Regions from separate parts of the Streptomyces sp. NPDC111656 genome, predicted to be linked through region 1. Evidence: riboswitches for the same ligand, from Rfam matches in the RefSeq annotation. Region 1 holds a riboswitch; each other region holds the start of a gene.
What was found. A riboswitch is a leader RNA that binds a small molecule or an ion and turns the genes downstream of it on or off. The one in region 1 is predicted to bind cyclic di-AMP.

Region 1 (2,250 bases):
AGCGACTCGCCTCGGCCCACCAGATCGCCGAGGCGGCCCAGCGTGCCGTCCTGCCGGAACCCGACCAGCGGATCGGCGGCCTCGACGTCGCGGCGCGCTACGAGGCCGCGCAGGCGGGCGCGTTCATCGGCGGCGACCTGTACGCGGTGCAGGACTCCCCGCACGGCGTACGACTGGCCGTGGGCGACGTACGGGGGAAGGGCATGGACGCGGTGGCCGCCGTCGCGGTGCTCATCGGGGCGTTCCGGGAGGCGGCCGAGCAGGAGGCCACGCCGGAGGCGGTCGCGCAGCGGCTGGAACGGGCGCTGGCCCGCGAGGGCACCCGGCGCGGGGGCGTCGACGCCTTCGAGGGGTTCACCACCGCCGTCCTCGCGGAGATCACGCACGAGGGCGGCCTCGTAAGGATCGTCAACCGCGGCCACCCGCCGCCGCTGCTCCTGCACGCGGACGGAACACTGGTCACGCTCGCCTCCGCGAACCCCGCACTGCCGCTCGGCATGGGCGAGTTGGGCAACTGGCCGGACCGTGCCGAGGAGACGGAGTTCCCGCACGGGGCCACGCTCCTCTTCCACACGGACGGACTGTCCGAGGCCCGCGACGCGCAGGGGCGCTTCTACGATCCGGCCGCGCGGCTGGCCGGACGGACCTTCCCCGGCCCCGACGCCCTGCTGGCCACGCTCGTGGAGGAGGTCCGGCGGCACACGGGCGGCGTCCTGACGGACGACATGGCACTGCTCGCCGTACGGCGGCCGTAGCCACGGAAAGGGGCGTTCTTGATCGATGTCACGAGGGGTGATCGGCCGATGCCCCTCCGCATAACGACTGACGCACCGTCAAATAACTGCCAAGTAGGGACGTGCGGCCAACTCGCCCGAATTCCGCCGGTCGTGGGCGGTAAGTCCTGGCCGAAAGTCGTTAATGATCAGTACGAACAGCTTGGAATCCGGTACCCGCGTCTATTAACGTTCGATAACGCAGCGCGGTCGTCCCAGCCGTCACAAGAGTCGGCTCCGTGCGCACGCGCCGAATCCCGCGAGGGAACCGGGGAACCACCAACTTGGGGTGAATCGAGCGTCTTTCACGGTGGAGACACCGTGGGTTGACGCGCGTAGGAGACCTTCCTGCTCCGAACCCGTCAGCTAACCCGGTAGGCGAGAAGGAAGGAAAGGAGCACGCCCACGTGGCGTCCAACCGGCCTGCCCAGCCCACTTCGTTCCCGCCGAACGACACCCAGACTTTTGGCTACGCCTACGGCAAGGACGAGGGCCCCTGGGAGGAGTGGAACCCCACCGAGGATTCCATCCGTCCCCTCCGCGGCCGGCACCGCGTCTCCAAGCAGCGCGGCGGGGGACTCGCCCGCAGCTCCACGGTCCTGGGCGTCGGCGTCATCGCCGCCGTCGGCGCGGGCGGCATGGCCACCGCGGCGCCCGGCAAGCCGCCGGTCTCCATCTCGCTGCCCGACCTCTCCTCGGTCACCGAATCGGCCAAGGCGCTGATATCCGACGGCGGTCCCAGCACGCCGAAGGGCTCCGCCACCCCGCTCACCAGCGCCGGTGTGACCAACGCCGACGCCGCGCAGGGCAACACGGACGCGGGCGAGGCGCTGCGCGCCCGCATCATCCAGCAGGCCGAGTCGCAGCAGGACCAGATCGACAAGGCGGCCCAGGACGCCGCCGAGTCCGCCGCCGCGAAGAAGGCGGTCGCGCTGGCCGCCCAGCAGAAGGACGACGCCGAGGCCAAGGTCGCCGCCGAGAAGAAGAAGGCGGACGAGGCCGCCAAGCAGAAGGCCGAGGCCGCGCGCCTCGCCGAGCTCGCCAAGAGCTACTCGCTGCCGACCTCCTCGTACACCCTGACCTCCCGCTTCGGTGACGCCGGTTCCATGTGGTCCTCCGGCTATCACACCGGCCTCGACTTCGCGGCCCCCACCGGCACGCTGATCAAGGCCGTCCACAGCGGCACGATCACGGAGGCGGGCTGGGCCGGCTCGTACGGCTACCGCACCATCCTCACCCTCGACGACGGCACGGAGCTGTGGTTCTGCCACCAGTCGTCCATCAGCGTCAGCGTGGGGCAGAAGGTGGCCACCGGCGACGTCATCGGGCGCGTGGGCGCGACCGGCAACGTGACCGGGCCGCATCTGCACCTGGAGGTTCACCCGGGCGGCGGCAGCGCGATCGACCCGATGGCGTGGCTGCAGAGCAAGGGCATCAACCCCTGATCGTTCCCAGGGGCCGTGTGCGGAATACGGCA
Region 2 (2,250 bases), on a different contig from region 1:
GACACCCTTGCCGCCGTAACGGTTGGGGTCACCGTCACGGAGCTCGATGGCCTCGAAGGCGCCGGTGGACGCGCCGGACGGAACGGCGGCACGACCCGTGCTGCCGTCGTCGAGGCCGACCTCGACCTCGACCGTGGGGTTGCCTCGGGAGTCCAGGATTTCCCGGGCTACGACGACGTCGATGGACGGCACGAGCATCTCCTTCTGGGATGTGACGCGGGTACGCGGAGCCTGTGATGGCTTCGCGACATGAGCCTAACCGCCCCGGGGGGATCGGCCAGCCGGTCGCCCACCCCTTGGGCAGAACTGAACGTACACATTGTTCCAGAACGGAACAAAAACGGGTACGGAAATCCGGGTACGAAATGCTCGGTGCGAAGTGCTGGACACGAAAAACCCCGCTCCGGCGCGTACGGGGGAACACGCACCGGAGCGGGGGGCCCGTGGGGACGGGGGTGGCCCTCACCGGGGTCTCCAGTGTGGAGACCCCTTTTATGCGGGAGCTGTCATTCAGCTGAGGTGAAGCTGCCGATCATCAGCTGAGGTGCAGCCGCTGACCCGGGTAGATGAAGTCGGCATCGTCGACGATGTCCTTGTTCAGCTTGAACAGCTGCTGCCAGCCGCCCTTGACCTTCTTCTTCTCGGCGATCGAGCTGAGGCTGTCACCCTTGACGACCTTGTACTCGCCGTCGCCCTTCTTGACCTTCTTGCCGGTCGGGGTGGAGACGGTCTTCTCGGCGGCCGGGCGCGACGCCGAACGGGAGGCCGCGGTGTCCGTCGAGCGGGTGGTGTTGCTGGTGCTCGGCGAGCTGTTCGACGAGGAGCCGTTCGAGGAGGACGAGGTCGACGGGGCGCTCGCGCCGCCGGTGTACGCAGCGCTCGACAGGCCCGTGCCACAGGTCGGCCAGGCGCCCTTGCCCTGCGCAGCGAGGACCTTCTCGCCGACGGTGATCTGCTGGGACTTGGAGGCCTGGTTGGCGGTCGCGGCGTACGCGGTGCCGCCGTACGCGGCCCAGGTGGAGGCCGAGAACTGCAGACCGCCGTAGTAGCCGTTGCCGGTGTTGATGGACCAGTTCCCGCCGGACTCGCACTGGGCGACGGCGTCCCACTGGGAGGCGGTGGCGGCGGAGGCGTTGCCGGCCGCCATCAGCGGAGCGGCGATGGCGACACCGGTGACACCGGCGAGCGTGGCGACACGAGTGGCCTTGGACGGACGGCGGTGCTTGCCCTTGCCGGAAAACAGCATGGAGAGATCCCCTCACCGACGCCTGCGAGGTGAGCTGTCGGGTTCGGGCGGGTGAGTGCCCGGCCGTGCGCGCTGAGCGCTCGGCTTCACCCCAAGCCGCTCCCGGTCAACTACCGGGCGCGGCGCATACCTTGGGTCCCCCGCTCCTGCCTACGGCGCTGACGCGTCGACTGTTCCCGTACGGCCGTTGGCAGGATTCGGCGTTGACGACCGTCGGGGCCCGCTGTGGCGAGCGGTGACGACCGTAAGCAGTCGATCGGCTGAATTCCAAAGACGATCAGGGCCTTTGAGATCCATCTCTCACTCGCGCCAAACCGGACATTACACAGCGAACCGTGACGCGAACTGCCCCTACTTTTCGCCCGATTCGGCACCAACTGCAAGGCTCTGACCGGGGAGGATGAGGTTCGGGTCGACGCCGACCGTCTTCTTGTTCGCGTCGTACAGCTCGGCCCATCCGCCTTTGAGGTCAAGGGCGTCCGCGATGGTCCAGAGATTGTCTCCGACGCGCACGACGTAGGAGCCGTCGACGGCGTCGCGGGAGGCGCCGGCGCCGCGCGAGGCGTGCCGCCCGGAGGAGTCGTCGCTACGGCCGTCCACGGCACTGTCGGTGGTGTTCTCGTCCGCGGTGCCGCCACGGTGGCGCCCCGCACCGGTCGTCGCGTTCTCGGACGTACCGGAAGAGTCGTCGCCCTGGCCGGAGTTGCCCGAGTCGTCACTCTTCGCCGTTTCCGTGTCGGAGCCGTCCGCCCCCTGGGCGTCGCCGCCGGTGTCGGCCTTCGTCGTGTTCTCGGACGCCTTCGAGGACGAACCGGACGAAGACGAATCGGACTTCGAGCCGGAAGAGCCGGACGGAGTCGAAGTCGCGGACGAACTGGATGAATCGGATGAACCAGATGAATCCGATGTACTGGACGAGTCGTTCGCCACGCCCGTGTCGACCAGGATGTCGCCCGAGTGCTTGCTCAGCCCGGAGAGCGGTCCGCAGGTCGGCCAGGCGGTGA
Region 3 (2,250 bases), on a different contig from region 1:
GGGGTGGACGCGGGCCGTTTCCGCCCCGTCGGGAACGACGCGGACCTGCCGCCGAACCAGCGGGAGGAGGACGCGAGGTCGACCTGCTTCGAGTTCGAGATCCCGGGGGGCCTGGTTCCTGGGGGCGCCCCAGGGTCCGCCTCCGCCGACGTCGCTGCCGACGGTTCCTCGACGCTGGTGACCCGGGGTGCTCTGAACCTGTCAGCGCGCTACGGCCCCGACCAGGCGGTCTCCTGGAAACCGGGCTCTACGGAGGACGTGGTTTTCGACCTGACCGCCATCGGCTACGCGTTCCCGTCCGGCCACCGCATCCGGCTCTCCCTGTCCTCCGCCCACTGGCCGTGGATCTGACCCCGGCCGGGCTCGGCGGTGGGGTTCGCCCTGGACCCGGCGGGCAGTTCCCTCGAACTTCCGGTGCGAGCAAGGGAGTCGGACCCGGGACACGTACACCATCGACGTCGATCCGTCCGCACCGCCCGGAGCCGCCCTGGGACGCCCGGGTCGAGACACGCTCTGAACTCAGCTGCGACGTCCGGGAGTTCGCCACCTCGAACGAGCTGATCCGCAAGGACGGCAACGCGGTGGTCTTCCATCGGACGTGGGAGAGAAGAATCCCCGGGCCGAGGCAGTGGCGAGGGGCAACAGGGCCTATGCGGGGCAGGAGTTCGAGCCCCGCCCGGACCCGATGTGCCACGAATTTCCCGAATACCGGGCCTGCGGCCTCTACTTCAAGCCCAACGTCGGCCGGCTCCCTGACGACGACCTCGACACGGACCTGTCCGCATGGGAGGTCCGTCCGGCTCCGCCCGCGAGCTCACCGGCCTGGACACTCGAAGCGTGATGTCCGATTTGCCGCCAGTGCCGCTTTATTTCTGCTTGGTCGCGTGAATTGGGTCACTCCCATACAGGGTGGGCTCTTTATCCCCTCTTGACGACTTCCCCTTTGCATAAGGCAAGTTGAGTGTCACGTTCCGGATTAATCGGGCATTTTCTCCCTCCTATCGCCCAGGTGAAAGCGATCTACACCGGGAAATGAGGGCTTGTTCCGGACATGTGCTCTCGCATACGTTCACGTCAATCCGGACGGACCGCCCAATCCTGCCGCCGACCGGAACAACCCAGCCACCCACACACACGCACGGCAGGAGCGGGGGACCCAGGTAAGCCGCCGATCCGGACACCGGAACGGCTAGGGGTGAAGTCGCACACACCGTGCGGCCGGGCAGCTCCCGCCCGAACCCGACAGCTCACTTCGCAGGCGCCGGAGAGGAATTCGCCATGTCCGCACGAGGCAAGCACCGCAGCTTCAAGATCCACGGCATGCTCACTCGGGGCATCCTCGCCGCGGGAATGGGCGGAGTCGCACTCGCCCTTCCGCTCGTGAGCGCGACCTGCGCGCAGGCCGCCACGGCCACCACCACTGATGTCCAGCTCATCACGTACAAGGTGGTCCCGGGCGACACCCTGGCCAAGATCGCGCAGAAGTACCCCAAGAGCGGCGGCGCGGCGAAGCTGTACACCGCCAACCGCGCGGTCATAGGCCCCGACCCGACGACGCTCCGTCCGGGCCTCACCCTGACCGTGGGCACCAGAACCGTCAAAACCCCCACCAAGAAGACCCCGGCGAAGACGGCGCCCACCACGTCGAAGACGTACGCGAACAACCTCGACGGATGGATCAAGCACTCGCTGGACATCATGGCCCGCAACAAGATCCCCGGCACCTACAACGGCATCCACCGCAACGTCATGCGCGAGTCCTCCGGAAACCCCCTGGCCATCAACAACTGGGACTCCAACGCCAAGGCCGGCATCCCCTCCAAGGGCCTGCTCCAGGTCATCGACCCCACGTTCAAGGCCTACCACGTGCCGGGCACGTCGATGAACCCCTACGACCCGGTCGCGAACATCACGGCGGCCTGCAACTACGCGGCGCACAAGTACGGCTCGATCGACAACGTCAACGGGGCCTACTGACAGGACTGGTGGGGCTGGTTGGGCCGGTAGGGCTGGTACGACTGCCGGGGCTGATGCGGCTGATACGGCTGATGAGGTCGGAGAGACTCGGAGAGCCCCCGGGACCCACCGGGCTCTCCGGACTCCCGGAACCGATCCGACCGGCACGGAAACAGCCGCTCCAGCACCACCGCGATCCCGTCGTCCTCGTTCGACAGCGTCACCTCGTCGGCCACCGCCTTCAGCTCCGGATGGGCGTTGGCCATGGCGACCCCCCGGGCGGCCCAGTCGAAC

Region 2: linked by a shared signal. The riboswitch ahead of ACZ7M3_RS44150 (transglycosylase family protein) and the one ahead of ACZ7M3_RS46770 (M23 family metallopeptidase) in region 1 are both predicted to bind cyclic di-AMP.
Region 3: linked by a shared signal. The riboswitch ahead of ACZ7M3_RS09575 (LysM peptidoglycan-binding domain-containing protein) and the one ahead of ACZ7M3_RS46770 (M23 family metallopeptidase) in region 1 are both predicted to bind cyclic di-AMP.

The regions. Positions count from the first base shown of each region.
Region 1 covers NZ_JBVKCA010000030.1:22,663-24,912, reverse strand. Annotated here, with positions in the region: gene ACZ7M3_RS46775 (PP2C family protein-serine/threonine phosphatase) at 1-755, shown strand, start outside; cyclic di-AMP (ydaO/yuaA leader) riboswitch at 1,012-1,169, shown strand; gene ACZ7M3_RS46770 (M23 family metallopeptidase) at 1,181-2,218, shown strand.
Region 2 covers NZ_JBVKCA010000024.1:103,094-105,343, forward strand. Annotated here, with positions in the region: gene eno (phosphopyruvate hydratase) at 1-198, opposite strand, end outside; gene ACZ7M3_RS44150 (transglycosylase family protein) at 536-1,246, opposite strand; cyclic di-AMP (ydaO/yuaA leader) riboswitch at 1,251-1,414, opposite strand; gene ACZ7M3_RS44155 (LysM peptidoglycan-binding domain-containing protein) at 1,598-2,250, opposite strand, start outside.
Region 3 covers NZ_JBVKCA010000002.1:873,295-875,544, forward strand. Annotated here, with positions in the region: partial or broken gene ACZ7M3_RS09565 (CocE/NonD family hydrolase) at 1-617, shown strand, start outside; gene ACZ7M3_RS09570 (hypothetical protein) at 599-841, shown strand; cyclic di-AMP (ydaO/yuaA leader) riboswitch at 1,157-1,276, shown strand; gene ACZ7M3_RS09575 (LysM peptidoglycan-binding domain-containing protein) at 1,279-1,977, shown strand; partial or broken gene ACZ7M3_RS09580 (HAD family hydrolase) at 2,127-2,250, opposite strand, start outside.